Regions from separate parts of the Neorhizobium sp. T25_27 genome, predicted to be linked through region 4. Evidence: predicted binding sites of a transcription regulator. Region 4 holds the regulator's gene; each other region holds the start of a gene.
The links. Region 4 encodes PhoB, which activates phosphate uptake and scavenging genes when phosphate is short. Its sites were predicted from a motif close to TGTCATNNANCTGTCAT; they were not measured.

Region 1: the regulator PhoB is predicted to act here: its motif matches at 5,966-5,982, upstream of C5J24_RS23425 (esterase-like activity of phytase family protein).
Region 2: the regulator PhoB is predicted to act here: its motif matches at 3,756-3,772, upstream of ppk2 (polyphosphate kinase 2).
Region 3: the regulator PhoB is predicted to act here: its motif matches at 5,098-5,114, upstream of C5J24_RS00140 (glycerophosphodiester phosphodiesterase family protein).

What each region holds. Positions count from the first base shown of each region.
Region 1 is NZ_PVBJ01000009.1:220,868-228,527, forward strand. Features, by position in the region: gene ppx (exopolyphosphatase) at 1-758, shown strand, start outside; gene C5J24_RS32040 (hypothetical protein) at 804-1,229, opposite strand; gene C5J24_RS23410 (DJ-1/PfpI family protein) at 1,552-2,259, shown strand; gene C5J24_RS23415 (LysR family transcriptional regulator) at 2,378-3,298, shown strand; gene C5J24_RS23420 (NmrA/HSCARG family protein) at 3,300-4,253, opposite strand; gene C5J24_RS23425 (esterase-like activity of phytase family protein) at 4,521-5,879, opposite strand; gene C5J24_RS23430 (AraC family transcriptional regulator) at 6,007-6,927, opposite strand; gene C5J24_RS23435 (DUF2000 family protein) at 6,926-7,333, shown strand; gene C5J24_RS23440 (hypothetical protein) at 7,305-7,622, opposite strand.
Region 2 is NZ_PVBJ01000002.1:557,451-565,110, reverse strand. Features, by position in the region: gene C5J24_RS09620 (aspartate aminotransferase family protein) at 1-737, opposite strand, end outside; gene C5J24_RS09615 (GcrA family cell cycle regulator) at 1,146-1,682, shown strand; gene C5J24_RS09610 (PACE efflux transporter) at 1,869-2,306, shown strand; gene phoR (phosphate regulon sensor histidine kinase PhoR) at 2,435-3,616, opposite strand; gene ppk2 (polyphosphate kinase 2) at 3,897-4,778, shown strand; gene C5J24_RS09595 (hypothetical protein) at 4,782-6,011, opposite strand; gene C5J24_RS09590 (nitronate monooxygenase family protein) at 6,260-7,216, shown strand; tRNA gene C5J24_RS09585 (tRNA-Thr) at 7,347-7,422, shown strand; partial or broken gene C5J24_RS32640 (DUF6538 domain-containing protein) at 7,475-7,639, shown strand.
Region 3 is NZ_PVBJ01000001.1:21,967-29,626, forward strand. Features, by position in the region: gene C5J24_RS00115 (ABC transporter ATP-binding protein) at 1-154, shown strand, start outside; gene C5J24_RS00120 (LLM class flavin-dependent oxidoreductase) at 196-1,266, opposite strand; gene C5J24_RS00125 (SDR family oxidoreductase) at 1,355-2,131, opposite strand; gene C5J24_RS00130 (amidase) at 2,343-3,704, opposite strand; gene C5J24_RS00135 (hypothetical protein) at 3,869-4,171, shown strand; gene C5J24_RS00140 (glycerophosphodiester phosphodiesterase family protein) at 4,178-5,032, opposite strand; gene C5J24_RS00145 (DUF983 domain-containing protein) at 5,238-5,651, shown strand; gene C5J24_RS00150 (hypothetical protein) at 5,739-5,987, shown strand; gene C5J24_RS00155 (SDR family oxidoreductase) at 6,111-6,968, shown strand; gene C5J24_RS00160 (hypothetical protein) at 7,046-7,330, opposite strand; gene C5J24_RS00165 (NAD(P)/FAD-dependent oxidoreductase) at 7,327-7,660, opposite strand, start outside.
Region 4 is NZ_PVBJ01000005.1:207,764-215,423, reverse strand. Features, by position in the region: gene C5J24_RS16690 (substrate-binding domain-containing protein) at 184-1,218, shown strand; gene pstC (phosphate ABC transporter permease subunit PstC) at 1,407-2,891, shown strand; gene pstA (phosphate ABC transporter permease PstA) at 2,888-4,207, shown strand; gene pstB (phosphate ABC transporter ATP-binding protein PstB) at 4,221-5,036, shown strand; gene phoU (phosphate signaling complex protein PhoU) at 5,082-5,795, shown strand; gene phoB (phosphate regulon transcriptional regulator PhoB) at 5,817-6,500, shown strand; gene C5J24_RS16660 (winged helix-turn-helix domain-containing protein) at 6,515-7,201, shown strand; gene C5J24_RS16655 (endonuclease domain-containing protein) at 7,455-7,660, shown strand, end outside.

The sequences.
Region 1 (7,660 bases), on a different contig from region 4:
GCAAGGACCCCGCCTGGCAGGCCGTCTCGAAGAGCCGCCGTTCGCTGCTGCCTTTCGGCGCCATCGCCATGCAGGAAGTCCTGGCGGTGATGAAGCCCGCCAAGGTGAGCTTTTCGGCGCAGGGCGTTCGCGAAGGTTATCTCTATTCGCTGCTTTCCGACGAAGAGAAGGCAGGCGATCCGCTGCTGGTTGCCGCCGACCAGCTCGCAATCCTGCGCGCCCGATCGCCCGAACACGCCCGCGAGCTTGCCGACTGGACCGGTCGGATGGTGCCGGCCTTCGGGATCGTCGAGACGGAAGAGGAAAGCCGCTATCGCCAGGCCGCCTGCCTGCTTGCCGATATCAGCTGGCGTGCCCATCCGGATTATCGCGGCCTGCAGGCGTTGAACCTGATCGCCCACTCGTCCTTCGTCGGCATCACCCATGCCGGCCGCGCCTATCTGGCGCTTGCCAACTACTACCGTTTCGAAGGCCTGCACGACGACGGTGCGACCGGGCCGCTGGCGACGATCGCCACGCCCCGCCTGCTCGATCTCGCAAAACTGCTCGGCGGGTTGCTCCGGGTCGTCTACCTCTTCTCGGCCTCGATGCCGGGCCTCGTCCACCACCTGACCTTCCGCGCGTCTTCTGAGCCGGATCTCGACCTCGAATTCGTCGTCCCCTCCGCCTACCGCGATTTCGCCGGCGAACGGCTGGACGGCCGTCTGCAGCAGTTGGCGAAGCTGACGGGCAAACGACTGGCGTTCCGGTTCGAGTAGGGCGGGCTCGCGGGGGGCAGGAGAGCGGCTGCTTCGCGGCAGGAGCTATGCCTTGGTCATGGGAAGTTTCGGGGCTGGTCTAGCGAAAACAGCTCTAACAGTCCGCTTCGAACCGTTACCAAAATCGACAACCATGACCATCGCGAGTTGTTCGCCACGAAGGGCGAAAACAACATCGAAAACCCTGTTGCTGTAGATCGTGCCGGGCCGCATTTTCCAACGCCCCTGGCCGCCGGCGAAGCGTGCGGGACCGTTTCGACCCGTTTCCACTGTCGCAGACCAACCGTTGTTTGCGCTGACGACAAGAACAGTGCCCTGCTTGACGATTCCAATAAAACAAGTTGCACATGATCCAGCATCGGATGAAATCTGCTGCCATCGGCCGGAAAGCAAGGCTTCCTCCGACCTTACACCTTGCGAAGACAACAAAGCAAAGAAAGCGAACGAAATCAGTCTAAAAGCAAGGCGCACGTCTCTCTCCGCACAACCAAAGATATCTACAATTGCCCGCCTCGGCGATGAGGGCCGAGCCATTAGTCAGTCGCGCACGTTTCCATATACAATTCAAGGTCACATTGTTGGGCAAGGAGATGTCCAGCCGTCCTTCGCATCGAGCAAAGTAGCGGATCCCGGAGGCACATCTGCCTGCGACCGAACCTCGAAATAGGCTTCCAACCCGCCGTAAACAATCACTCGCGATTGCAAAGGCAGTGGAATCGGTTGCGTCCACCGGCATTTTCATGCGCATGCTCGCGAACTGACATTACCTCTTTAATCGGCTGAGCAAGATTCGATGTCTCTGAACGCGCCTCCTCGTGAGATCGGCTTCATCCTGTTTGCCGGGCTGACCCAGCTTGATTTGACCGGGCCTTGGGAGGTTCTGACACGGCTGCCCAATACTCGTTGCCATCTGCTGGCCGAGGGACACGCTCCCGTTCGAAGTGCGAGCGGACTGAGCATCGTCCCAAACATGCTGCTTGAAGAATGCGATCAGCTCGACATCGTGGTTGTTCCGGGCGGGCCTGGCCATCTGAATGCGATGCAGGACGAACGCCTTCTCTCGTTTCTACGGCGCCAGGAGCCAGGCTGCCAATTCCTGATGGCAGCCTGCACGGGCACGCTGGTGCTTGCTGCTGCCGGTCTGCTTCAGGGCTACGAGTGCACCACTCACTGGACAGCGCTGCATAGGCTCTCAGCTTTCGGAGCAATTCCCGTAAACCGGCGGGTCGTATTTGACCGGACGCGAGCCACCGGTGGCGGCGTGACGGCAGGTATCGATCTTAGCTTGGTCATGGCCGCCAAGCTGGCAGGTGAAGATGTCGCGCGGAAAATCCAGTTGATGATGGAATACGCGCCCGAACCTCCATTCGCCGGATCGCCCATGACCGCCGACCCTGCGACGGTCAGTGCGCTGGAACCACCGGCCGATGTCGCAGACCAGATAAGAGCCATCGATGCCGACGCGATATCCAGACTTAGGGGAGAACCTCGGCTCGCATAGCGATGAGTGGAAGAGCTGTGAACGAACTGTGTTCGAAAAGGCCGAGTTTTGCGCTTCGAACTAGGCACAGGCAAGATTATTCCCTATTAGGGCAGAATGAGGATTGCCGTGCTGAAAAATGGATAACGCGGGATTGTCTCTTGACCGAATGCGCACCTTTGTTCGCGTCGCCGAACGCGGCAACCTGTCGCTAGTCGCAAGAGAACTCGGTGTCGGTCAATCGACCGTGACACGGCACCTTAATGAACTTGAGGACGCAGTCGGCGTATCTCTGCTCAGCCGAACCACACGTCGCGTGACCCTTACGGACGAGGGTAGCCGCTATTATACGAATTGCCGTCAGATATTGCGCCTGGTCGAGCAGGCTGCCGAAGAAGTGAGAAATGCCCGTCAGGCCCCGGCGGGTACAGTTAGGCTTTCCTGTACTGCAGCACTCGGCGTGATGCACATCACCCGCCTTATCTTTGAATTTCAGGATAAGCATCCGGACATCAAGGTCGATCTCAACCTGACCGACGAGCGCATCGACCTGGTTCGGGAAGGCGTTGACATTGCGCTCCGTCTTGGGCCTCTCACCGACAGCTCGATGAAGCTTCATGCGCTCGGAGAAAGCCATCGGCTGCTGGTGGGGGCTCCGAATTATTTGTCCGTTCACGGTCGGCCTGAGCACCCAACCGATCTGTCACGGTTCGAAACGGTCGTGATGTCGAATGTTGCTGGGAGCGATCAGATCATTCTTTTCTCTGACGATGGCACAAGCCTGATGATACCAGTCGGTGGGAAGTTGCGCGTCGATCACGGGGTTGCGGCGCGCCAAGCCTTTGCCGCCGGACGCGGCATTGGTCCTGCACATCTCTGGCTGGTCCACGATCTTCTGGACGACGGTCAGCTCGAAATCGTGCTTGGAGACTATCGTCCTCCACCGGTCCCGGTGAGCTTGCTGATCGTTCCAGAGCGTGCAGCCATTGCACGCGTCCGGCTTCTCGCCGACTTTCTTGTCGCCAAGGTTTCTGAATTGCCGGGAATCCGGCCATCCTGAATCAGAGGCCGAAAGATCGCCTATGGCCACGCCACCCCGTCGTCCGCAGATACTGCTCCCAGTTGAGCATGTCGGGGTTCAGACGACGGCTCCATTCGAGATCATGCTCTTTGCCGAAATAACCATATTCGACAGCATACTCGACCATCCCCAGAAGCTCTCGCACGAGAAGTTCGTTAGCGGCAAACTCCGGAAAATATTGCAGAAGGCCATCCCTGGTGAACGCGTTTCGATACTCAGCTTTAAGGCCGGTCACGCGCTGAAAAGTTTCGATCATCTCGCGCGGAGAAATGATATCGCCGACGATCGGCAGAGTTTTCCCGTTGTAACGCCCGGGATTTGAAAAAATCTCGAGCACGACCGGCCCTGTCGCCGTGAGCGGATCGACAAAAGGCGCTCGGAAGTCCTCAGGAAGATAAACCGGCAAGAGGAGAGTATCCCCCTCCATGCGCGGCACATAATATTCGAGAAGGTTCGTGTAAAAGAACGCCGGCATTATGAAGGAATGAGAGATCGGCAGGCCGCGAATGTAGTCTGCAACGCACGCTTTGTCGGTGAAGTGCGGGGCATACTTCGTCCCGCCCGAGATCTTGTCGACATTCTCGAGGGTGCTGAAAACAATATGCCCGACGCCCGCCTCAACTGCGGCGTCGGCCAGTTCTCGGCCGAGAGGAGCCTCGGTTGTCTGCGGCGGGGCGATGGGTGGCGTCATCAGAAATGCGCCATCCGCGCCCTTGAATGCAGCAATGAGATCCTTCTGAAAACCAGGTTCAAGAGGGACCGTCACGATTTCCGCACCGAGTTTTTCCAGTCTTAAAGCCTCGGTTGAATCCTTTTTCCGGGTTAAAGCACGTACACGGAAACGCTCGCTACGAAGAAGTGCCGCGGCTACGCTTCGCCCTTGTTTGCTCGTTGCCCCGACAATCGCGATAAGTGGCTTTTCTTTTGCGGACATCTTTGGGTTTAGACCTTTCCAGTCATTGGCTGCCGGCTACGCAGGCAAGCTCACGTTGCGGCAAGAGCTGTCGGCCCATGCCGCCGCCTCAATGATGGACACGCTATCTCAATACGATTTATGGCTGTAGATGTGCGAAATACATAACATAATGCCATTTTATGGATGAGTGGTCCCCGTGAATCGCCGGGCTGCTCTATCTCCGTGTCCAAGCAAAAAGAGCGCCCGGCTTTCACCGGACGCTCTTCGCTTTGGGACGTCTGCTGCTTACTTCGCAGCCAGAAACTCACCGACTTCGAGCACGCTGAACTCGTTGTTGTCGGCCTTGTCGACGGCGCGGCCGGCGGAGAAGGGTAGGTTGTTGTCGTTGCCGATGATGATGTGGGTGGCGTCGATGACGTCGACGTTCTCGATCGTCACGAACGGCATGTCGTAGACGCCGGCGACGCTGCCGGCCTTCTTCTTGTTGTCCGGGTCCTGGATGTTCATCAGGTCGATATAGCCGATCTTGCGGACGGCCTTGCCGACATTGGCGTCGGTCATTTCGATCTTGTAGACGCGCTTGTGCTTGGCCGGTGCGTTGAAGCAGGTCGGCTCGGGCTTCGCCGGATCGGCGCAGGGCTTGTCGGCGGTGCCGGCGCCGTTGTCGCGCTCGATGACGAGAGCGGTGGTTGCGTCGACCATGTTGAAATCGCCGATCGCTTCGCCGCCCTTGGAGAGTGGGTAGAGCCACCAGCGGCCGGTCCATTTCTTGGAGGCGACGTCGAACTCGATGACGCGCAGCGCCGTCAGCCCCTCGGCGTCTTCGACCTTGCCGTCTTCCTTGTAGAGCGGTCCTTCGAGCAGGCCGTAGAGCTTGGCCCCGTCCTTGGACACCGCAAGCCCTTCATAACCGCCGGAGCGCTTCACGTTGAAGACCGGTGCCTTGGCGACCGGGTTCGCCTGGAGCTGGACGAGCGGGCTGTCGGGAGACGTGACCGGCTTGCCGTCCACGAGCGTCGATACGACGTCCGTCAGGCGGCCCTGCATGTCGACCTTGATCAGGTAGGGGCCGAATTCGTCGCCGAGCCAGAAACCGTCGGCGACCGGCTGGATCGATTCGATGTCGAAATCGGCGCCGGTGAGGTAACGGGTCTCCGAAGCTTCCGTGACGATCGGGAACGGCGCGATCTTGTTCGGGTCGGAGAGGAAGACGTTCTTAACGACTTCGGCCTTGTTGGCGGCCCAGTCGAATTTCATCTGGTGCAGGAACAGCATCGCGTCGGAGGAATTGCTCTTGCCGCCGAAACCGTTGTCCGACAGCGTCCAGAACGTGCCGTCGGCCATGGTCTTGATGCCGGAGAAACCCTGGATCGGCTGGCCGTCGAGCGGCAGCTTGACGTCCGTCACGCGGGCGCCGTCCTTGCCCGGCAGGGTGCCGAGGGCTTCGGTGCGCTTGCGGTCGGCGGTGGTGAACTTGCCGGAGGTCTTGAGGAACGCCGGTGCATCGGCCGGAGCCGGAACGACCGTGTTGGCGGGAAGGATCGCCTGGCCGGTGAGCTTGGCCGGGAATACCTTGTCGTCAGCAGAAGCGGAGCCGCCGATCAGCGCGGCGAGCGCGACGGTAGCAAGCAGAAATTTGGTCATGGGGTCACCTGTTGGTTGGCGTGTCAAAGACGCCAACCGGTTAAGGTGAGTGCATGACGGTGAGGTGATGGAAGATTGACGCTTCGATGAAGCTTTGATGACTGAAATTTCACAAAGGCCGGCGGCCTCAGGCGCTCCTGCTGAGCGCCACCCAGCGCCCTGGCGTCATGCCGAATGTCTTCTTGAAATGACGGGTGAAATGCGCCTGATCGGCAAAGCCCGTATCGGCTGCGACATCCGCCAGGCTGCCGCCTTCCGACAGCATGATCTTTGCCCGATCGAGCCGGCGCATGACGAGGTAGCGGTGCGGGCTCGTTCCCAGAAGTTTCCGGAACTGCCTTGCGGTCGTGTAGCGGTCGAAGCCGCTCACCTCCTCGAGTTCCTCGGAAGAAACCGTGCGGCCCGAATTCGCCTGCAGGTAATCGCGGCAGCGCAGAACCGCCTGCTGCGCGCGCGGGCTGCCCGGGGCACCACCCTTGCCGTCCGCATGGCGCCAGAGGCTTGTTGCCATGCGGCCGATCAGGTCGTCGAGCAGCAGGTCCTGCGGCTCCGCCTCGAGATCGTCCAGGGCTTCGACAAGACACTGCCGGAATTCCGCATCCGCTATGATGGGATCAGGCACGAAGGGCAGGCCGCGCGAACCGCCGGCCGCCTCGATCAGCCGCTCCGGCGGCAGGTAGAGCATGCGGTAGCGCAGCCCGGCGTCGGTGCCGGCCGCCCCGTCATGCACCTCGTCCGGATGCAGCACGATGACATTGCCGGGCAGGCTGGCGCGGGCGGCACCGCGATACTGGAAGGTCTGCACGCCGGAAAGCGTCATCCCGATCGCATAGGTGTCGTGGCGATGCGGCTCGAAACCAAGTCCGTGGAACCGTGCCTCGATCCGCTCGATACCGCGCGAGGAGGGCGCCTGGACGATGCCATCAGGCGCGCCTCTTGCGCTGCCGTCAGGCGTAGCATCGGCGCTGCACGAACGTTCAAGACCCGCGGCATCGGCTGCCGCTATCTCGTCAGTTCTCGCATAACCTTCGACGGAGTTGTTTTTCATGTTCGATACCAAGATCGCGATCGTGCTTCGCGATGACCTCGCCCCCTGGCAGGAGCTCAACGTGACCGCGTTTCTGACGAGCGGCATCATCGCGCAAAATCCCGCGATCATTGGTGAAGCATATCGGGATGCGGCGGGTCATGTCTACAATCCGATGAGCATCCAGCCGATCGTGGTGCTGACCGCCGACCAGGAGACGCTACGCGCGATCCACCGGCGTTCGCTGGAGCGGGAGGTGACGACGTCGGCCTATATCGAGGAAATGTTCTCGACCGGGCATGACGTGGCCAACCGCGAGGTATTTGCGCAATTTGCGCCGGAGGATGCGAAACTGGTCGGCATCGCGCTCAGGGCCGAGAAGAAGATCGCCGACAAGATCACCAAAGGCTCGAAAATGCATAACTGACTGCGAAGAACGTATTCTTCGGAATGACCCAGAGCGCGGCGATCGGCGTGGTCGAGGCCACGACATAGGCAGTGATGCTCAGCAGCAAATAGTTGATCCAGGCAATTGACCGCGAGGTTCCGAGACCAGCGAGGGCGACGAGCAGGTTGGCGGCGCAGATCACCCGGGTGATCGGGCGGATCCAGAGCGACGAAAAGGCTCCGGGGCCTGCCGCTTCGATGAGAAGGACGAGCAACAGCGAGAGCAGGACGACGACTGCGATCAGGACATTCGGTGTCGGATAGCGCATCGATCGCTCCGGACTTGGGGCATGGTGGGCTCGCGTTG
Region 2 (7,660 bases), on a different contig from region 4:
ATGCCCTTGGCAAGCGCCATGATGTCCGGCGCCACACCCGCCCACTCATAGGCGAACAGCCTGCCGGAACGGCCGACGCCGGTCTGCACTTCGTCGAAGATCAGCAGCAGACCGTTGTCGTCGCAGACCTGGCGCAACGCCTGGAGGAATTCCTTCGGAACCGGCCGGACACCGCCCTCGCCCTGGATCGGCTCGATCAGAATAGCCGCGGTCGCATCGGTGATCGCAGCCTTCAGGGCGTCCATGTCGCCGAACGGCACCTGATCGAAGCCTTCGACCTTCGGGCCGAAACCTTCGAGATATTTTGCCTGGCCGCCGGCGGCGATGGTCGCCAGTGTACGGCCGTGGAAGGCGCCTTCGAAGGTAATGATATGGAAGCGCTCCGGATGGCCCTTCACGAACTGATAGCGGCGCGCGGTCTTGATGGCGCATTCGAGCGCCTCGGCGCCGGAATTGGTGAAGAACACCTTATCCGCGAAAGAATTGTCGGCGAGACGACGCGACAGCGTCTCCTGGCCCGGCTGTTCGAAGATGTTGGACGTGTGCCAGACCTTGTCGGCCTGCGCCTTCAGCGCGCCGACGAGGTGCGGGTGGCCGTGACCAAGCGAATTGACAGCGACGCCGGAGCCGAAATCGAGATATCGCTCCCCACTTTCCGTCACAAGCCATACGCCCTCGCCGCGCTCGAAACGCAGCGGAGCCCGGGCAAAAGTGTCGAAAAGCGCGGCTTCAGCCATGGCGACATCACTCCTCTAGGCAGTCCAGAAAGGCCCATGGAAGGGGCCGAAAAAATCAAAAATGCCGCCCACTGGGCGGCGGGGGCACTATCGGGGTTTAGGCCATCAATGTCAACAAAGCTCGGCGTTTTGGGCAGGCCCGGGCCGGAAAGCGGCAGGCGCCGGCCAATGTGACAAAAATGACTCTCCCGGACAGCAAGTTGGGGAAAACCACGAAATCGATTCCCGCAGATTCCCCCGACTCTTGCCACGGAGTCAGCCTCACACTAGGTTAAAGATCAATTACTAGACTGCATGCGGCGGAACTAGTCACCTCAAGCATAGATATAGTGGGTGCTGCGAAATGAATTTCGCAGCAAAGGTGGAAGGATTCTGCATGCCAGCAACGTTCAAAGGCGGAGAACGGGCATGAACTGGACAGACGAGCGTGTCGAGAAGCTCAAAAGATTATGGTCGGAGGGCCTCAGCGCCAGCCAGATCGCAGCGCAACTTGGAGGCGTAAGCCGAAATGCCGTTATCGGCAAGGTGCACCGTCTCAGCCTGCCGGGCCGGGCGAAAGCCGGCGGCACGGTAGCGACGGGCCGTTCAGCTGCGGCCAAGCGCACGACATCGGCGCCGCGGGCTCCGAATTATGCATCGCGCGTCACGACCCGGACCGTTACCCGCGCCGTCGGCGCGACGATGGTCAAGGAAGAGGTCGAAATCGAACCCTATCAGGAGATGGAATATCGTCCCGCCTCCAACGTGGTGGTGCCGATCTCCCGTCGCCTTGCATTGACCGAGCTTACCGAGCGCACCTGCAAGTGGCCGGTCGGGGATCCGCTCAAGGACGACTTCCACTTCTGCGGCTGTGAATCCCCGGATGCATCGCCCTATTGCGGCTATCATGCAAAGCTCGCCTACCAGCCGGTCAACGAGCGCCGCAAGGTTGCTGCTCGGGTCTGAGCGGCGGCGCGACACGAGGACAAGATCGAAGGCGGGCTCAGGCCCGCTTTTTTGTTGCGCATGGCAGATATGCCGGCCAAGCCTTGCTCCGGATCGGCATTGCACCTATCTGAAAGACGGTGAGGACGACCTCCCCCATTCGGGCAAAAACTCCGGGACGACCCGGAAAGCACCCAGGAGGTCATCATGCGCTCGACTCGCGACCGTATCCGCCATGCCATCAGCTTCGAACTGATCGGGCTCGCTCTCATCACACCGCTCGGCGCCTTTGCCTTCGACATGCCGGCCGCCGATATCGGCGTGGTCGGCATCGGCAGTGCGACGATCGCCACCGGCTGGAACTATCTCTACAATCTCGGCTTCGACCACCTGATGCAGCGCTTTACCGGCGGCACGCAGAAAAACACCGCAATACGCGTGGCGCATGCGGTGCTGTTCGAACTTGGCCTGCTGATCGCGCTTCTGCCGCTGATCGCCTGGTATCTCGGCATCAGCCTCGTCCATGCGCTGACGATGGACGTGTCGTTCGCGGTCTTCTACGTGGTCTATGCCTTCGTGTTCAACTGGGCCTATGACCGCATCTTTCCGCTGCCGGAATGGCAACGGCAGACAGAGGCGGCCTGACGCCGCTCCTCGAGGTTTCTATCGAATAATCCGCGCCGCGAACGGTGCGGATGACACCCTGCATGTTTGGAGAAATTGAGCGCCTCCCCGAGGCGCCGGACATGGGACGTCGATAGCACTCCCTTTTGTCAGAACCTGACGGTGAACTCGCTTCCCTTGCCGACTTCCGACTTCACGATCAGGCGGGCTCTGTGGCGGGTCAGGATGTGCTTGACGATTGCAAGGCCGAGGCCGGTGCCTTTCTTGGAACGGCTGTCGGCCACGCTGACCCGGTAGAAGCGCTCGGTCAGCCGCGGAACGTGTTCGGCCGGAATGCCCGGCCCCTGGTCGACAACGGTCACTTCCACCGGATCGGAAGCGCCGTTCCTGAGGTAAACGTCGACGAACTTGCCTTCCTGGCCGTATTTGCAGGCGTTCTCGATCAGATTTTCGAAAACCTGAACTAGCTCGTCGCGGTCGCCCAGCACTTCCACCTTGCCTTCCGGCAGATGCGTGCGGATTTCCACCCCGAGGTCGTCGGCGAGCGGTACCAGCGCGTCCCGCACATGACCGATCAGCGGCTTCAGGTCGATCGTCTGGTCCGGTGCGATATGGGATTTGAGCTCCAGACGCGACAGCGACATGAGATCGTCGACAAGGCGGCTCATGCGTGTCGCCTGGTCGAACATGATGGCGAGGAACCGCTCGTGCGCGGCAGCGTCGGAGCGCGCCGGCCCCTGCAGGGTCTCGATGAAGCCTCGCAACGAGGCAAGCGGGGTACGCAGCTCATGGCTGGCATTGGCGACAAAATCCGAACGCATCCGATCGATGCGGCGCAGTTCCGAAATGTCCCTGAAAGAGAGGAGATAGAGCTTCTGCGCCACTCCGTCGGAGCTTTGCTGGACCGGTTGGCCGAGATCGATCGGCGCGATGCGCAGGGTATAGACGCGCTCGGAAGGCAACCGCTCGGAATGCTCGATCTGGTTGGGCTCATCAGTCGCGATGGTTTCCCGCACCATGTCGAGAATGCCGGGGGACCGCAGCCGGGCCGAAAGATGCGAACCTGGAGAAAGGATGCCGAAGGCCTTCTCGGCCGCCTTGTTCTGGTAGAGGACGGTTATATCATCGCCCAGCACGAAAGCCGGAATGTCCAGCGCGCTGAGCGTCGCTGCCACTTGGGGCAGCGGCTGGAAGCCAGATCGCTCTTCCTCGACGATCACCGGGGCCGGCGGCGGAAGGACGGCAGGCTTGCGACCAACAACGACCAGCACCAAGAGCAGCCAGCCCACCAGGACGCCCACCCAGTCCATACCGATCAGGAACGCGATCATCGCCAGCAGGGTCAGAAGCAGCAGCAGAGCGCGTTCCTGGCGGCCTCTCGCAACGAGCGTGCCCAGACCCCGACGCCATTTCTCCAGTACCGACTCCACAGACAGACTCGCAGCTTTCACAGGTTGAACACGCGCTCATATATCCCTTGCATGACAGATATACATCGCTTCCGTTGGGATATTGGAAAATTGGCGCTATCCGGAGAGTAGCGGAATTTCGAACTTGCGTTACATATCGGCTACCGCCCCGTACGGCGGATCGATCGGAGGAAGCACTATCATGGCGGATAAAACCGAAAGCCGGGCAGTCAGCATCGACATCAACGGCAAGCTCAAGCAGTTCGATATCGACGACCCGGTGCTGCCGGCGTGGATCGAGGAGCATGCGCTTAGCTCCGGCGGATATCCCCATGACGACAAGTTCGACAAGGACAAATACGCAAAGCAGCTGGAAAAGCTGCAGGTCGAACTCGTCAAGGTGCAGTTCTGGCTGAAGGCGACCGGCAAGCGGATGATGGCGCTGTTCGAGGGCCGCGACGCGGCCGGCAAGGGCGGCACGATCTTTTCGATCAATGCCTATCTCAATCCGCGTTCGGCCCGCGTGGTGGCGCTCAACAAACCGACGGAGACCGAGGCCGGCCAATGGTATTTCCAGCGCTACATCTCGCATTTCCCGACATCGGGGGAGATCGTGCTGTTCGACCGCTCCTGGTACAACCGGGCCGGGGTCGAGCCGGTGATGGGCTTCTGCACGCCGGAACAGTACAAGGATTTCATGAAGGCGGTTCCGCGCTTCGAGGACACGATTTCCGACGAAGGCATCATCTTCTTCAAGTTCTGGCTGGATATCGGCCGCGAGATGCAGCTCAAGCGTTTCCATGACCGGCGGCACGACCCGCTCAAGATCTGGAAACTGTCGCCGATGGATATCGCCGCGTTCAACAAGTGGGACGACTACACCGAGAAGCGCGACGCGATGCTCGAAAGAACCCACAACAAGGAGACCCCGTGGGCGGTCGTGCGTGCCAACGACAAGCGCCGCGCCCGCCTCAACGTCATTCGCCATATCCTGCTATCGCTCGACTATGAGGGCAAGGACAAGGACGCTATCGGCGAGATCGACGACAAGATCTTCGGTTTCGGCCCGAAGTTCCTGAGATAAAGGTCATTGGCCGGGCAGGATGCGCACCGAATAGAGCAGAACCGCCCGGTCCGCGCCGTCGATACCGCTGTTGAAGATCAGGCGGCCGGGCCGGTTGGGGGCAAGCGACCGCTCGAAGGTCACCCGGAAGAGCGCCTCCAGCTTCTCCTGCGTTGCCGTAAAGCGATGACGGCTGCAGTTGCCGAGGCTTCCGAAATCGCAGCGGACCGACAGCTGCACGGAACTGTTCTGCCCCGACTGCAGGGTCAGGGCCACCGTCGAGCTCTTGCCGGCCATTTCGCGCAGCACTTCCGGCGGCACTTCGACCGAGACATCGCCGCCGTCGCCTGACGTTGCCGATGCGATGCGCACGGCCTGCCCTTCCGATGCGGCCACTGCCTCGACTTTCGCCTGGCCGCCGGCTTTCATTTCCGCCGCCTTGGCGGGCACGAAGATCTCCACCCATTCGTCGGAAAAACCGCGGCGCGGATCGAAGGCGACCGGGCCTCCCGCCGCCTGGCCGGCGACCGAGCGGTCGGCCGACTTCATCGCTTCTTCGACGATCGACTGCACCAGACCGGATTGATAGAACCACCAGCAGGCGCCGCCGACCACGCCAAGGGTGATAACCCAGGTCAAGAGATGCGACAGGAAACCCCGACGCTTTCGCGGTTTGGCGGCCCGTTCCGGGGGAACGTCCAGGCCGCTATCTGAGGACGGGCGGGCGTTCCTGTTCGGCTTGCCCGGCTTTGCGGCTTTCGCCGGAGGTTCCGGCTGGAATTGCTCGGCTTCGATCCGCTCGCCGCGCGCGGGGCTGACGCCGCCGAGATCGCCGGAGGAAATCGCCGCAGCAGCAGATGGAGCGCGCGCCTCACCCGAAACGGTATCGATGGACGGAGCGACAAGCGAAGGTGCCGCCGGCCGTTGCGGCGCTTCCGGCCGCGGGCTGGCTGGCATGACCGGAGACTCCACCGCCATGGGTTCCGCGGCGTATGGCAGTTCCGGTTCGAGCTCCACGGCAGGTCCCGGCGCCGGTTCCACCAGACGCTCGACTTCCGCCATTTCGATCTCGTGAATCTTCCGCTCCAGGAGTTCATGCTGCTGCATGATGATCAACCGGTCGGTAACGCCTTGCTTGCGAAGGCCGGCGTCCAGTGCCTGGCGCGCCGACTGATAAATACGCGCCCTGATCTCCCGGTCCGCCCGGTTCGAGCGATCCAGTGCGTTTCTGATGGCCGTTTCCAAACCGCTCACTGCCGGTCCTTCTTCATCGTCATTCCCACCGCGCGGGAGTTTACGTTTCGGTAACCCCTCCGCCGCGGAACTGCAAGCACCGCCTTCGACTGCACCATGGCGAAAAATAAGGACAGGATATGTCGGCGGCCCCTGCCGGGCGTCGCGGAGATCTGCTTCGAAAATCTTTCCACCGGCTTTTCGAGCCTCCCACGATCTGGTAGACGAATTTACGTTTGCGTAAAGGTCAATCGGGAGGTTTTTGATCCATGCTTCCAGCAGTCCTCAAGGACAGGCTCCGCCTGCCCGTGGTCGCGTCGCCGCTGTTCATCATTTCCCATCCGGAACTGACACTGGCGCAATGCAAGGCAGGCGTCGTCGGCGCCTTCCCGGCGCTCAATGCGCGGCCGGAAAGCCAGCTCGACGAATGGCTGGCCATGATCACCGAGGATCTCGCCGCCTATAACGCCGCCAATCCCGACAGGCCTGCCGCTCCCTTTGCCGTCAACCAGATCGTTCATACCTCCAACAAGCGCCTGGAGCACGACCTGATGATGTGCGTGAAATACAAGGTGCCGATCGTCATCTCCTCGCTCGGCGCCGTGCCGGAGGTGAATGCCGCCGTGCACTCCTATGGCGGCATCGTGCTGCACGACATCATCAACAACCGCCACGCCAATTCGGCGATCCGCAAGGGCGCCGACGGGCTGATCGCTGTCGCTGCCGGCGCCGGCGGGCATGCCGGCACGCTGTCTCCTTTCGCGCTGGTGCAGGAAATCCGGGAATGGTTCGATGGGCCGCTGCTGCTCGCCGGGGCGATCGCCACCGGCGGCGGCATCCTTGCCGCCCAAGCCATGGGCGCCGACATGGCTTATATCGGCTCGCCCTTCATCGCCACGAAGGAGGCGCGCGCCGTCGATGGCTACAAGCAGATGATCGTCGATTCGAATGCTGCCGACGTCGTCTACTCCAACTATTTCACAGGCATCCACGGCAACTACCTCAAGGGTTCGATCACCGCCACCGGCATGGACCCGGACGCCCTTCCGGTCGCCGATCCGTCCAAGATGGATTTCGAACAGGCGGTCAGCGGGCCGAAGGCCTGGAAGGAGATCTGGGGGGCAGGCCAAGGCGTCGGCGCGGTCAAGGCGGTGGTTCCGGTCGCGGAACTCGTTCACCGGCTGGAAAGCGAATACCGGGCGGCGCGCGAGCGCCTTACGATCTGAACTAACGGCTGGATAATAACCGCCATTTCAGGAAAATCGTCGAGAAGCCCAAAACCCGGCTTGAAATCGCAGGTCATTGCCTGTATCAGCCGCATCACTCGCAGCCCCGGCAAAACCGGCCGCTGCCCGTGCCGCTTTAGCTCAGGTGGTAGAGCACATCATTCGTAATGATGGGGTCGCAGGTTCGAGTCCTGCAAGCGGCACCAGTTCCTTTTAAATCAAAGACTTGCTGCCGGCTTCCACAGGTGGGACATTCCGGTGAGGCATTTCTTGTTCGTTCCCACGTACCTTCTCAAGTCGCGGCACGGCCTATTCTATTTCCGTTGGCCACTACCGAAGCAGCTCCATCCGCAACGCAAAGCCGAAACGATCAAGCTATCACTACAGACGCGTGATCCTCATAAGGCATTGCGCTTGTCTCGCTCTTTGATCCAGATAGGCGAA
Region 3 (7,660 bases), on a different contig from region 4:
AACCCAGGTGGTGATGCGGCTCGGGGGTCATGAGGTAATTGGCGTTTTTCGCGAGCGCATCATGAAAACGCCCGGCGAGGCACTGTCGATCGGGATCGACATCGGGCATGTCCATATCTTCGATCCCGAGACGGGCAAGCGCCTGGAGGCCTGAGGAGAGGCCGGCTGCTTCTCGCGGTCGATCGCTGTTGCGCTTCAACGGCGCAAAAGCGGAAGCAGCTGGTCGCCCTGCCGCTTGATCTCCTGGAGATAAGGCGTGTCGGAGAGCACGAAATGGGTGATGCCGAGATCCTCGTATTTGCGCAGCGAACGGGCGACGTCTTCCGCTGAGCCGACGAGCCAGGTGGTGCCGGCACCGCCGCCGCCGAATTTTCCAGGCGCCGTGTAAAGGTTGTCGTCGAGGACGTCGCCGCGCTCGTGCAGTTCGAGCAGCCGGCGCTGGCCGACGGCGACCGGCTTTCCGTGGTCGTTCCAGTTGCCGGCCTTGCCCTTGGCCATTTCGGCGACCTTCGCCTCGGCATCGGCCCAGGCCTGTTCCGTCGTGTCGCGGACGAGGGTGGTGATCCGCAGCCCGAATTGAAGCGGAGGAAGGTCGCGGTCAAGCTGCCTGCTCAGCGCCTTCAGCCGTTCGATCCTCTCCCGCACGCCGTCGAGCGGTTCGCCCCAGAAAAGCTGGATATCGGCTTCCGTCGCGGCCACCCGCTCGGCGGCTTCGGAAGCTCCGCCGAAATAGAGTTTCGGGTGCGTGCGGTCGCCGCGGGGTTGGAGGCGAGGCTCGATCGTAGAACCGGTGACCTGGAAATGCTCGCCCTTGAACGTGACGTTCTCCTCGGTCCAAAGTCGGCGGACCAGCCGCATGAATTCCCTGGTACGAGCATAACGATGCGCCTGATCACCCTCGCTGTCTCCATAGGCGGCGAGGTTATCCTGGCCCGAGACGATGTTGACCCGCACCCGGCCGCCGCTGAGGTGGTCTAGCGTCGCCGCGGCGGAGGCGAAGTTCGCCGGCCGCCAATAACCGGGGCGGATGGCGATCAGCGGCTCGAAGGTGGTGGTGCGGGCGGTAAGGGCGGTTGCGATGGTGAACGTATCCGGCCGGCCCCAGCCGGTGCCGACGAGCGCGCCCTTCCAGCCGTGCTCCTCCAGCGCCTTGGCCTGGCTGGTCAGCGTCTCAAGGCTGTTGTGGTTCTCGGCGGAGGAATCGCCGCGATGGCCGGCTTTGACGTCGTTGGGGATGTACCAGAGGAACTCGGAATTGCTGCTCATGTTATCGACCTGCATCTCTAATGGCTGAATAGGGAAATGAGTGGGAGGCACCGCGTGGCGCACGCCGGCCGGGGTCCGAGAGGTTCCTTCAGACAACGATCGGGTTGAGGGCGCCGTCCATGCCGATCACGACTCCGGTGACGTAGCTCGCCTTCGAAGAGCTCAGGAAGGTGACGACGTTGGCGATCTCCTCGGGCGTCGCCATGCGGCCGAGGGGAATGCGCTGGACCAGTTTTTCGAGCGCCGCCTCTTCGCTGATGCCATGGAGAGCCGCCTCTGCCCGAAGGCCCTCGGTTACCCGTTCCGTTTCGGTATTGCCGGGATTGATGCCGACGATGCGCAACCCGCTGGCGGCGTAAGCGTTTGCAAGGCCGACTGTCGCCAGCATCAGCGCCGCGTTGGCGGCCCCGCCCGGAAGGTGGATCGGCGATGCGACCTTGCCGCCGCCGCCGATGACATTGACGATCACACCCGTCCGCCGGGCCGCCATCCGTTTGACCACCGGATCGATGACGTTGATGTAGGAGAAATACTTGGCGTCCATCGCTGCACGCCAATGGGCCGGGCTAAGGTCCTGGGGCGGTGTGCGGCGCGCAGCTCCCGCGCAGTTGACGAGAATGTCCAGCGCTCCCACGTCAGCTTCGATCTTGTCAACGAGCGTCAGCGCCTCGTTTTCCGATATCAGATCGGCCGTGAAGCCGATCGTGCCGGGTAATTTTGCCAGAGCCGCATCGATGTTCGCCTGGGAACGCGAACAGATGACGACGCGCGCGCCTTCGGACAGGAGGGATTGGGCGCAGGCGAGGCCGATGCCCTTGGAGCCGCCCGTGATCAATGCCGTCTTGCCGTTCAAATCGAGTTGCATGGTGCGCCGCTTTCCTCAAAATCCAGGGGAAGGCTAGGCTCTCGAGGATATTGGAACAAGCAAAAGGCAACTGCCGCGGTCCCGGTTAAGGGGAAACGGTTCCTTTGTTAGCTGCGCAGGGAGGCAACTCTTCCCTGCGGCGCGCGTGGCACGTTTTGCCGGCTTTGCCGAGACACCGATGTCTGCTGGAGCCGATCCGGCTCCGCCGTTCCTACCCTCGGATGATTTCTTCATGGGCCATCGCGGCCTGCAGCAGTGTTTCATCGCAATTGGCATTGGCCGACAGGAGGAAGCCGACCGGCATGTCGGCATCGCCGCTGCCGCAGGGGATGGAGACGCCGCACCAGTCGAGGAAGTTGCCGAAGCCGGTATTGCGCAGCGTCTTGCCGTTGGTGGCAAAGAACAGCTCGTCGTCCTTTTCGAGCGGGGCGATTGGCGGCGCCACATGGGCGACCGATGGCATGGCGACGAAGCGGTCGCCGATCAATGCCTCGGTTTCGGCAATCATCCGGGCGCGGTTTTCGACGATGGCGATATAGTCGGACAGGCTGGTCTTTTCGCCGAGGCGGGTGCGGGCGACGACCCGGTGATCCATCTCCTCGGCATCCGGTCCCGACAGCTTCTCGCGATGCAGGGCGAAGGCTTCGGCGGTGACCATCGGCCCGTATTTCACCATCAGCTTCGGGAGTTCGTCGAAGGTCGGGAAGGCGAGGCGGGTGATCCTGGCTCCCGCCTTTGCCAGCCGCTCGATCGCCGCTTCGAAGGCGGCCACCACGCCCGGCTCGGCGCCATCGAAGACGATATTGGTGGGGATGACGATATCGAGCGGCCGCGCCGGGTGGCGGGCCGTCTGCGGAACTGCGAGCCCGCGCATGGCCGCATCGATCCAGACCGCATCCTGCACCGTGCGGCAAAGCGGGCCGAGCGAATCGAGGCTGGTTGCCAGCGGATAGACGCCGTTCATCGCATAACGGCCGCGGGTCGCCTTGTAACCGACGATGCCGTTGAAACCGGCCGGAATGCGGATCGAGCCGCCGGTATCTGTGCCCATCGCGACGGGCACGAGGCCGGCCGCGACCGCGACGCCGGAACCGGAGGAGGAGCCGCCGGGGATACGCGGCGCATCCTTGCCATGCGGGTTCTGCGGCGTGCCGTAATTGGGATTGATGCCGATGCCGGAAAAGGCGAATTCGCTCATGTTGGTGCGGCCGACCGCGACCATGCCGGCCTGTTTCAGCAGGTCGACGATCGCTGCATCCTTTGTGGCGGGATCTGCCTTCTTCAGGACTTTCGAGCCGGCGGTGGTCGGCAATCCCTCGATGTCGAAGAGGTCCTTCCAGGCGATCGGGATGCCATCGAGCAGGCCGAGCGAGCGGCCTTCCTTCATGCGCTTCGAGGAGCCTTGCGCTTCAGCCATAGCGCGATCCTCGAGAAGCGAGATGAACACGGCCTTGTCGGGGTAGGCCTTGATACCTGAGAGGACCGATTCCGTGACTTCGACGGGGTCGACCCTGCCCATCTGGATGAGCGCGGAAAGCTCGGCGATCGACATCGCTCCAAAGGATTTCGTCACGGCAGTCATTCTCCTCATTCCGTTACTGGCGGGCGACAGATGTATCGGATATTTTGGCAATGGGTAGAGGATTTATCGGTTCGGTTCATGGCATGGAACTTCCCGCATATTCGCGAAGTTCAGTGAGTCCACCGCGTCAGCGGGACATCGGGAAGGATCAGCCCATGAGAAACATTATCGCCACCGTCGGTCTCGTGATCGCGCTTGCCGGCTGCAGCACGGACGGCGGCGGAACCACCGGCGCACTCGACATCGGTCCGGGCATCCGGCCGATCCCCGGCAGCATCACCTATGGCGGCCAGCCGCGCACCAAGCTCACCAAGGCGCCGATCGGCAGCGTCGTGCCGCACGAATTCCGCAACGAACTCGGCCAGCGGGTCGAGGAAAATTACATCATCCAGCCGGACCGCAGTCTCAAGCTGGTCAACCGGCGGGTGTTTCGCGATCCGTTCGGGTTCGACGATTGATGAACTTCAAGCGGAGATGGCCGCCCAGGCACGTTCGGTGGCGACCGGTTCGTCGGTGGTGACCTGATCCGCCTTCAGCGCCATCAGGGCGGAGAAGCTGCGGGCTTCGGCCTCGTCGAACCCGGCGTCCGGGTTCTCGAGATTGAAGGTCCAGGCATCCACCAGCCGGTCGGCATCGTGGCAGAGGCCGATCAGGTCGAGCCCGTCCTTGGCCGCCTGCAACACCAGCTGCCAGGCGAGATAGATGGTGTCCGGCTCGGTCGGGCCGGAGATATCGGCGCGAAGATCCGCCTCGACGGCCTTGAGGCCCTGGTGGCGATAGATTTCCATGAGCTTGCCGGTCGGGTCGATGCCGCGCTTGAGGCCCGGCAGTCTCTGCTTGACGGCGACGACAAGATCGAGATCGGCGCCGCTGACGATGATCGAGGAGCCGGCGCCGCCGAAATGATCGGCGAGGTGATCCATGCCGCGTGCGCCGATCGCCTCCAGTCCGTCCTTCATGTCGAACTGCAGCAGGGCGTCCGGATGCGCTGTTTGAAGCATCGTCGCGAGATCCTCGCTGAGGATCGGCGGATGGCCGCCCTGCAAAAGCGTCAGGCCGCGGATGGTTTCGGGCAAAGCCTCACGGATGAGGCCGTGGCCGGTGGTTTCACCTTCGAGCTCCTCGTCGTGCAGCACGACAAAGCCGCCATCGGCGCGGACGCGCAGATCGAGTTCGCTCGATGCGCCCAGGCGAAAACCTTGTGCCATGACGCCGGCGGAAAACAGCGGGTCCTTGAAGCTGCGGCGCAGGCGATGCCACTTCAGCCGGGTGAAACGGCCCTGATGGGCGATGCCGAGGCCTGAAAATTCTGAAGCCATGAAATACCATCTAAGGTGAAGGGCAGCGATTCGATCGACGCCAGACTATTGTTTTGAAGCTGCCTGCCATAGATCGATGACAGAAGTTTCGTGCCGAACCTCAAAAGCCGAGATTGCGCCCGGCAGGGAACGGCTTGTTATAGAGGTCTGCCGGATAAATATCCGGAAAACACATTTTGTCTCCTGTCACGAAAGGCAGATTTCCATGTCCCATGACGCGAATTGGGCGCCGCTTCCTCCCTATAGCACCGGCCCGCGCGGCCGTTGCCCGCGTTGCGGCCAGGGACATCTGTTCAACGGGTTCCTGTCGATGCGGCCGGCCTGCGAGGTTTGCGGCCTTGATTATTCCTTCGCCGATCCGGGAGACGGTCCCGCCTTTTTCGTCATGTGCTTCGGCTGCATTCCGAGCATTGCGCTTGCGGTCTGGATCGAGACCAGTTTCCAGCCGCCGTTCTGGGTGCATCTGCTGATCTCGCTGCCTTTCCTGTTCCTCACCTGCCTTGCGCCGATGCGGCCGTTGAAGGGCTGGCTGGTCGCGAGCCAGTATTTTTACAAGGCAGGCCCCGGCAAGGTCGACAAAAGCCCGTCACCGCCAAATGACTCACAGAACGGCGGCTGACTTGGCGATAGGATAAGACCGGGCAGGATGATGAGGAACAATCTTCTCCCCAAACCATTCGGCAGGTGACAGTTCAAGGAGCCTGCAATGTCCGATGCCGATGAAATCGAAATGGAAACGCGCCGACGATCGCTCGCGGTCGAGGGGGCGATGCTCATGCTGATCGACGGTCTGGCCGCCCGGGGCACCATCTCTGCGGACGAGGCGGAGGACATGTTGCGGATACTGTCGAAGAGCTCGGATTCCTCTGCGGCACGGGCCGCAAGCTCGCTCCGGATCGTCAATCAACTGAAACGCCTGCGGCGCGGCGACGGAGCAATCACCCCCGGGGCGTGAGCCGGAAGGTGGGGTGGCGTCGCGTTTTCTCCTTTTTTTGATTGTGCATTTTGGTCGGGAACATCTCCAGACGAGGCCAGTTGGGGCGATCAGTTCGCGACCTCGACAACAAGGAAGATTTCGATGGCCCAGTATCCCACTCCGCCGTTTCCCGAACAGCAGCAGCCGATGCCGGGCTTTACCGGGCGCATGGATCCGGTGCCCGATCACGGCGAGCTCTCCTACCGCGGTTCCGGCCGGCTGGCCGGCAAGAAGGCGGTGATCACAGGCGGCGACAGCGGCATCGGCCGGGCGGTGGCGATCGCCTATGCGCGCGAGGGCGCCGATCTGTTGATTTCCTATCTGGACGAAGACGAGGATGCCGAGGATACCAAGCGCCTAGTCGAGGAGGCCGGCCGCAAGGCGGTGCTGGTGCCGGGCGACATCAAGACCGCGGCGCATTGCCGGGCAATCATCGACAAGGCGGTCCAGGAGTTCGGCGGGATCGATATCCTCGTCAACAACGCCGCTCATCAGGCCACGTTTTCCGACATCGGCGACATCAGCGACGAGGAATGGGAACTGACCTTCCAGGTCAACATCCATGCGATGTTCTATCTCACCAAGGCGGCAGTCCCCCACATGAAGCCGGGGAGCGCCATCATCAACACGGCGTCGATCAATTCCGACAGTCCGAGCCCGACGCTGCTCGCCTATGCGACCACCAAGGGCGCGATCCAGAATTTCACGGCAGGTCTCGCACAGCTGCTGGCCGAAAAGGGCATACGCGCCAACGCCGTCGCGCCCGGGCCGATCTGGACGCCGCTCATCCCCTCCACCATGCCGGAAGACCGGGTGAAGGAATTCGGCAAGCAGGTGCCGATGAAACGTCCCGGCCAGCCGGCCGAGCTTGCGACGGCCTATGTGATGCTCGCCGATCCGCTCTCCAGCTACGTTTCCGGCACGACGATCGCCGTCACCGGCGGCAAGCCCATCCTGTAGTTAAGCTCTCCTCCCACGAAAACAGCGGCGGCGTGGGCTCCACGCCGCCGTTCATGTTTTTTGGCGGGTACATTTTCTCAGGTGCGGCGGCCGACTTCCCGGGCCAGATCCTCGAAACAGATTTTGGTGCCTTGCTCGCTCGCCTCGTTTGCCAGAAGCAGGAGCCGGATCGGAAAGGCGATTGCCTTCTGATGGGACGTCGACACGGCGAGCGGCTTGTCGTCGGCAAGAACGGTGCGTTCGGCCACCTGCAGGGCGCTCTGAATGTCGGCATGGGAGACGACACCCTTTTCGACCAGAAGCCGGTTGATTGCGGCAACGGCGAGATAGAGTCCTTCGAGCTGCGGATTGGCGGTGTTCATGTCTCTGTCCTTTGCGTGGAAGACGGAACCGATGTGGCGGCATTTTCATCGATCAGCCGCGCTCCGCGCTGCTGGGTCAGGTAACGCCAGATCCATTGTACGCTAACCAGCAGGCGTTTTTCAAAATTGACGAGCAGGTAGACGTGGACGAGCGCCCAGAGGAACCAGGCGACCCGACCCTTCAGCGTCCATTTGCCAAAATCGAAGATCGCGGCATCGCGGCCGATGACGGCGGTATTGCCACGATTGTGGAACCGGAAAGGCTGGGGCGCCTTGCCGTCCATCAGTCTCGCCCGCAGCGCCTTGCCGAGATATTGTCCCTGCTGCTTG
Region 4 (7,660 bases):
TATCGCTGTCATAACCCATATTCCGTCCTTTCTGCCGGAGCAGGCATGGCGGCTGCAAACCTGTGCAAATGCTGGGGCGCGTCCTTTTCATAAATGAAATAAATCTGTCACAAAACTGTAATGAGCAACAGATAGAGGGTAGCCGACGCCCAAGCGTCAATCCGAATTCCAAGGGAGAAATCCATGAAGAAGTATCTAGGAAGCTGCGCTGTAGCCGCAATTCTGCTGGCCACCGCAGGCGTCGCAACGGCTCGCGATCAGGTTCAGGTTGCCGGTTCCTCCACCGTTCTTCCCTATGCGAAGATCGTTGCAGAAGCTTTCGGCGAAGCCTTCCCGAAGTTCAAGACCCCGATCGTCGAGTCGGGCGGCTCGGGCGCGGGCCTCAAGGAATTCTGCAAGGGCGTCGGCGAAGCCACGATCGACATCGCTAATTCTTCGCGTCCGATCAACAAGAGCGAACTGGAAGCCTGCAAGGCCGCCGGCGTGACTGACGTCCAGGAAATTCGCATCGGTTACGATGGTATCGTCTTCGCGGCCGCCAGCAGCAACGGCGACATGAAGATCGAGCCGAAGGACTTCTACAAGGCTCTTGCCGCTGAAGTGGTTGTTGACGGAAAGCTCGTCGCCAACCCTTACAAGAACTGGTCGGAGATCAACCCGACTCTGCCGAAGGGCCCGATCGCTGCCTATATTCCGGGCACGAAGCACGGTACGCGCGAAGTCTTCGAAGAGAAGGTATTGTCGGAAGGCTGCAAGGAAGTTGGTGCTGCGGAAGCCATCAAGAAGCTCGTTCCGGACGCCAAGCAGGCGACCGCCAAGTGCATTGCTGTTCGCAAGGACGGCGTTGCTGTCGACATCGACGGCGACTATACCGAGACGCTCGCTCGTATCGCCGCCAACAAGACTGGCGTCGGCGTATTCGGCCTCGCCTTCTACGAAAACAATGCCGATAAGCTGAAAGTCGCCACCGTCAACGGCATCAAGCCGACCGCGGCTGTGATTGCTGACGGTACCTATCCCGTCTCCCGCCCGCTGTTCTTCTACGTCAAGAAGGCTCACCTGGGTGTTGTTCCGGGCCTCAAGGAATACGTCGAGTTCTTCACCTCTGATGACATGATCGGTCCTGACTCGCCGCTCGTCGAGTACGGCCTCGTTGCCGCTCCGGAAGCGCAGCGCGTGCAGCTCCGCAAGGACTTTGCCGCTGGCAAGACCATGTAATTGAAAGACCGGCGCCGCTTTTGAAGCGGCGCCGTTTTCTCTCCGACCGAGGGCTTTTGCCTTGGTGGGGAATCGTCGGTTTTGTGGCGATGGTGTTGCGCGAGGCGCGACGGCGATGCGATCGGTTCCGATGAACGGAGCTGGGCGGTGATGGGTTGCCGCCGAAGGCGGTACGCCGGGGGATTATGATGAACACATCACTAATATTGTTGATTTTGGCGATAATCGGCATAGCCGGTTACGTCGCCGGTGCCCGGTATGCAATGGCACTGGTCGGAGGAATTTCCTCCAAACTTCATTCGCGGCCTGGATATTACGGTTCTTTTGTCGCCGTCTGGGCGATCCTGCCGGCCGTCGTCATTCTTTTTGTCTGGCTGGTCGCCAGCCCCATGTTTATCAGTTCCTCGGTGCGCGGCGCGTTTCCCGAGGAGGTGAAAACCCAATCGCAGGCCGAGCAAGGCCTGAGCTACGGCATGATCACCTCGATCGCCCGCGGCATGAACGCACTGACCGGCGACGAGATCGCCCGCATCGAGAATAATCCGGTGGAGCTTCGTGCTGCGCTTGGCGCCAAGGGCGTTCCGCTTGCGGGTGATCCGCAGCCCTTCATGGTCAAGGCCGCTGCCGAACTGAACAGGATGACCTTCGTCAGCCGTATCCTCATGACGATCCTCGTTCTGGGGGCTTCCATCGGCGGCGCTCTCTTTGCTTACCGCCAGATCGCGCCGCGCTTCCGTGCCCGCAATCGGGTGGAAAAAGTGATCCTCGGCAGCCTCGTCGTCGCTTCTTCGATCGCTATTCTGACCACGGTCGGCATCGTCGCATCGATGCTGACGGAAGCGGCCCACTTCTTCACCGCCATTCCTGCCTGGGAATTCTTCTTTGGCACGGTATGGGATCCGCGTTTTGCGGCTGCGGGTTCGGGTGGCTCCGAAGGTCAGTTCGGCCTCATTCCGCTGCTGCTCGGCACGCTCTATATCGGTTTCGTCGCGATGCTCTTCGCGGTTCCGATCGGCCTCTTTTCGGCAATCTACATGTCGGAATACGCGTCGCCGAAGGTCCGCTCGGTTGCCAAGCCGCTGCTCGAAGTGCTCGCCGGCATTCCGACCATTGTCTACGGCTTCTTCGCATTGACGACGGTCGGTCCGTTCCTTCGCGACATTTCCTCGCAGCTGAACGGCCTTGTCACCGGCGACTATGCCAACTTCATCCAGGCACAGAGCGTTCTGACGGCCGGTTTCGTCATGGGCATCATGCTGATCCCCTACGTCTCCTCGCTGTCGGACGATATCATCACGGCAGTGCCGCGGGCCCTGCGTGACGGTTCGCTCGGTCTCGGCGCCACCCGTTCGGAAACCATCAAGAAGGTCGTCCTGCCCGCCGCTCTGCCGGGCATCGTCGGCGCGCTCCTGATGACCGCCTCGCGCGCCGTCGGCGAAACCATGATCGTCGTGCTTGCGGCCGGTGTCGCCGCCCGCCTGCAGATCAATCCGTTCGAGCCGATGACGACCGTGACCGTGAAGATCGTCAACCAGCTGACGGGTGACCTTGAGTTTACCTCGCCGCAGACCCTGGTTGCCTTCGCGCTGGGCATCACGCTGTTCGCCATCACGCTTTGCCTCAACATCTACGCGCTCTATATCGTGCGCAAATACCGGGAGCAGTACGAATGACCGATGTGGTTTCTCCCGCCGCCGGCATCCCCAAGGCCAAGTCCGTCCGTCGCGATATCGGCATCAAGCGCCGTTACGCCGCCGAGCGTCGCTTCCGAGCCTATGGCATCGCCGCGCTTTCCTTCGGCATCATCTTCCTGATGCTTCTCCTGTGGTCGGTGGTCTCCAAGGGATACACCGCCTTCCAGCAGACCATGATCACCATGCCGGTCGAGTTTTCGCAGCAGATCATCGACCCGCAGAACGAACGCGCCACCAACCCGCAGAAGCTGATGACGGCGAACTATCCGGTCGTCGCCCGCAATGCGCTCGCCAAGCTGCTCAATGTCAGCGTGGACGACCGTGTCGCAGCCCGCGCAGTCAGCCAGATGCTGTCGGATGGCGTCCGCGTTCAGCTGCGTGACCTGGTGGTCGCCAATCCGGCGATCATCGGCACGACGCAGACGGTAAGACTGCTCGCTTCCGGCGATATCGACTCGGCCTACAAGGGCCAGATCGACCTCAACGTCGGCCAGGAGAACCGCAAGATCAACGACCAGCAGCTCGGCTGGATGACCCAGCTCTCCGACAGCGGAGCGCTTGCCAAGCATTTCAACAGCGGCATTTTCGTCAACGGCGCATCGAGCCGTCCGGAAGCGGCTGGCGTCGGCGTCGCGCTCATCGGCTCGTTCTACATGATGCTGATCGTGCTTGTCCTGGCGCTGCCGATCGGCGTCGCCGCCTCGATCTATCTCGAGGAGTTCGCCCCGAAGAACAAGTTCACCGACCTGATCGAGGTGAATATCAACAATCTCGCGGCCGTTCCCTCGATCGTCTACGGTCTTCTCGGTCTGGCGGTCTTCGTCAACTTCATGGGCCTGCCGCGTTCCGCCTCCTTCGTCGGCGGTCTGGTGCTCACCCTCATGACGCTGCCGACGATCATCATCGCGACCCGCGCGGCACTGAAGGCCGTGCCGCCATCGATCCGGGCGGCCGCCCTCGGGCTCGGCGCATCGAAGATGCAGACGATCTTCCACCATGTCCTGCCGCTTGCCATGCCGGGCATCCTGACGGGCACCATCATCGGCCTGGCCCACGCACTCGGCGAAACCGCGCCGCTGCTGCTGATCGGCATGGTGGCCTTCGTCGCCAACTATCCGACCACGCCGCTCGACCCGTCGACGGCGCTGCCGGTCCAGATCTACATGTGGGCGAACGAAGCGGAGCGCGCGTTCGTCGAGCGTACCTCGGGAGCAATCATCATCCTGCTCCTGTTCCTCATCCTGATGAATGTTGGCGCAATTCTCTTGCGGCGTCGCTTCGAGCGGCGCTGGTAGAAGGAGTATGACAATGAATATGATGTCAGAATCGGCAGTAGAAAAGGCGCTGGACCAAAAGATGAGCGATGCTTCCCACAAGATGATCGGCAAGGACGTTTCGGTTTACTACGGCGAAAAGCGTGCGCTTTTCGACGTGAACCTCAACGTCCGCGAAAACACTGTGACGGCTCTCATCGGTCCTTCCGGCTGCGGCAAGTCCACCTTCCTGCGCTGCCTCAACCGCATGAACGACACGATCGAGAATTGCCGCGTCACCGGCAAGATCACCCTCGACACGGACGATATCTACGACAATAACATCGACGTCGTGGAACTTCGCGCCCGCGTCGGCATGGTGTTCCAGAAGCCGAACCCGTTCCCGAAGACCATCTACGAGAACATTTCCTACGGTCCGCGCATCCACGGCCTTTCCAAGAACAAGGCCGACATGGACCAGATCGTCGAGGCGAGCCTGCAGCGCGCCGGCCTCTGGGGCGAAGTCAAGGATCGCCTGCACGAATCCGGCACGGGCCTCTCCGGCGGCCAGCAGCAGCGTCTGTGCATCGCCCGTGCGATCGCCGTGTCGCCGGAAGTCATCCTCATGGACGAACCCTGTTCGGCTCTCGACCCGATCGCGACCGCCAAGGTTGAAGAACTCATCCATGAGCTGCGTGCCAACTACACGATCGTCATCGTGACGCACTCGATGCAGCAGGCTGCCCGCGTGTCGCAGCGCACCGCCATGTTCCATCTCGGCCAGCTCGTCGAGGAGAACGACACCGACAAGATGTTCACCAATCCCGACGATCAGCGCACCCAGGATTACATCATGGGCCGCTTCGGCTGATCCAGCCGATTGTGCCGCCTGAAAATCAATTTTGAGGACTAGAAGATGGCATCGACCCATATCCTGTCGGCTTACGACGACGAACTGAAATACCTGAGCCGCCGCATTTCCGAGATGGGTGGCCTCGCCGAGCAGATGTGCTCGGACGCTGTGCGCGCGCTGGTCAATTCCGACGCCGCACTCGCGCAGAAGGTCATCTCCGACGACGTGATCCTCGATCACGCCGAGCGCGAGATCGGCGACAAGGCGATCATCACGATCGCCCGCCGCCAGCCGGTTGCGGCCGACCTTCGCGAGATCGTCGGTTCGCTGCGCATCGCCTCCGATCTCGAGCGCGTCGGCGACCTTGGCAAGAACACCGCCAAGCGCGTTATCGCGGTTCAGGGCACCGGCGTTCCGCGCAAACTCGCCCGCGGCCTCGAACATCTCTCCGATCTCGCCCTCGTGCAGCTCAAGGACGTCCTCGACGTCTACGCGACGCGTTCGGCGGAAAAGGCCGAGGCGATCCGCAGCCGCGACGAGGAAATCGACGCGATGTACACCTCGCTGTTCCGCGAACTCCTCACCTACATGATGGAGGATCCGCGCAACATCACCACCTGCACGCATCTCCTGTTCTGCGCCAAGAACATCGAGCGTATCGGCGACCACGCCACCAACATCGCCGAAACCATCTACTACATGACGACGGGCGCCCAGCCGGAAGGCGATCGTCCGAAGGACGACTCGTCGAACACGCTCGGCGCGATCACTGAATAGAACTGACGGAGCAGGCCAAGAATGCTGCCGAAAATCGCTGTCGTAGAAGACGAAGAAGCGCTGAGCGTGCTTCTTCGTTACAATCTGGAAGCCGAGGGTTATGAGGTCGATACCGTTTTGCGGGGCGACGAAGCCGAAATTCGGCTTCAGGAGCGGGTACCGGACCTTCTGATCCTGGACTGGATGCTGCCCGGTGTTTCCGGCATCGAACTCTGCCGCCGGCTGCGCATGCGCCCGGAAACGGAGCGCCTGCCGATCATCATGCTGACGGCCCGCGGCGAGGAGAGCGAACGTGTTCGCGGCCTCGCCACCGGCGCCGACGACTATGTGGTAAAACCCTTCTCGACGCCGGAACTGATGGCCCGCGTCAAGGCCATGCTGCGCCGGGCCCGTCCCGAGGTGCTCTCCAGCGTTCTCCGCTGCGGCGATATCGAACTCGATCGGGAAACCCATCGCGTTCACCGCAAGAGCCGCGAAGTGCGTCTGGGCCCGACCGAATTCCGCCTGCTCGAATTCCTGATGGCAGCGCCAGGGCGGGTCTTCTCCCGCTCGCAGCTTCTGGACGGCGTCTGGGGCCACGACATCTATGTCGACGAGCGTACCGTCGACGTCCATGTGGGAAGACTTCGCAAGGCACTCAACTTCTCCAACATGCAGGATGTCATCCGCACCGTCCGCGGTGCCGGATACTCCATGGAAACATAGTTGGTGGCCACGAGATGAGCGCGCGGGTCCTGTTGGTCGACGACGACGAGTCGTTCCGTCTGATATTGCAGAAAGCCCTCGTGGCCGACAGCTTCGTCGTATCGATGCTGGCAAGTGGAGCCGAGATCTCAAATCGCCTGAAAGCCGTTCCGCCGGATATCCTGGTCATGAGTTCGGATCTTCCGGGCGTGCGAGGTCTCGAGGTCTGCCGGGAGGTCCGTCTCGACCCTATCCTGTCGCGCCTTCCGATCATCCTCCTTGTGCCGTCGGGTGGCGAAGGCCTTCACCTCATCGCGCTGGCGGCGGGCGCCGACGATTGCCTCATGAAGCCATTTTCCCCGGTCGAACTCGTTGTCCGTGTGAAAAACCTGCTGAGGCGCGTCAACCCCGCCCTCCTGGACCACATGCTCAAGGTCGGCGATCTCACGCTCGACCGGGAGGCCCACCGGGTTCACCGGCAGAAACGTGAGGTCAAGCTCGGGCCTAAGGAGTTCAAGCTTCTTGAATTCCTGATGCGGACACCGGGCAAGGTTTATTCCCGCTCGGAGCTCAAGGCATCCCTGTGGGGCGACGACACGACCGTCGATGAACGCGCCATCGACGTCCATATCGGCCGGCTCCGCAAAGTCATCAGCCTCGGCAAGTCCGACAACGTGATCCGGACCGTGCGCGGCGCCGGATACGCATTGGGCGATTTCTGACGCCCCCATTGGCCTCGAGGCTCACCTTTATCCTGACCGTCTCATGCCGCCGGCGGATCATAGCCATGGAAGCTGGCGGGTTTGCTGTGGGCGTCGGCGTTGGATCCCCTCTCTTGGAATTTCTAACACTTAGCTGAAGCTAAAATGTTGAAATTCCATTCTCCCCCGCCAGGGGGGAGATAGGGTACCTGCCGCGCTCTTGCCGTATCCTTCGTCTCCGTGCGTAAATGCATGGCCACCATCGGGGATTGTGATGCGCCGCGACATTCCGGATCGACATCGACGGTTTGCGAGAACCATGCGGTCGGGCTCGACCAAGGCGGAAAATATCCTGTGGCAGGCCGTCCGCAACAGGCAGATCGGCGGCTTCAAGTTCAAGCGTCAGGTTCCGCTGGACGGTTATATCCTCGATTTCCTCTGCTTCGAAGGGCGGTTGATCATCGAGGTGGATGGCGGACA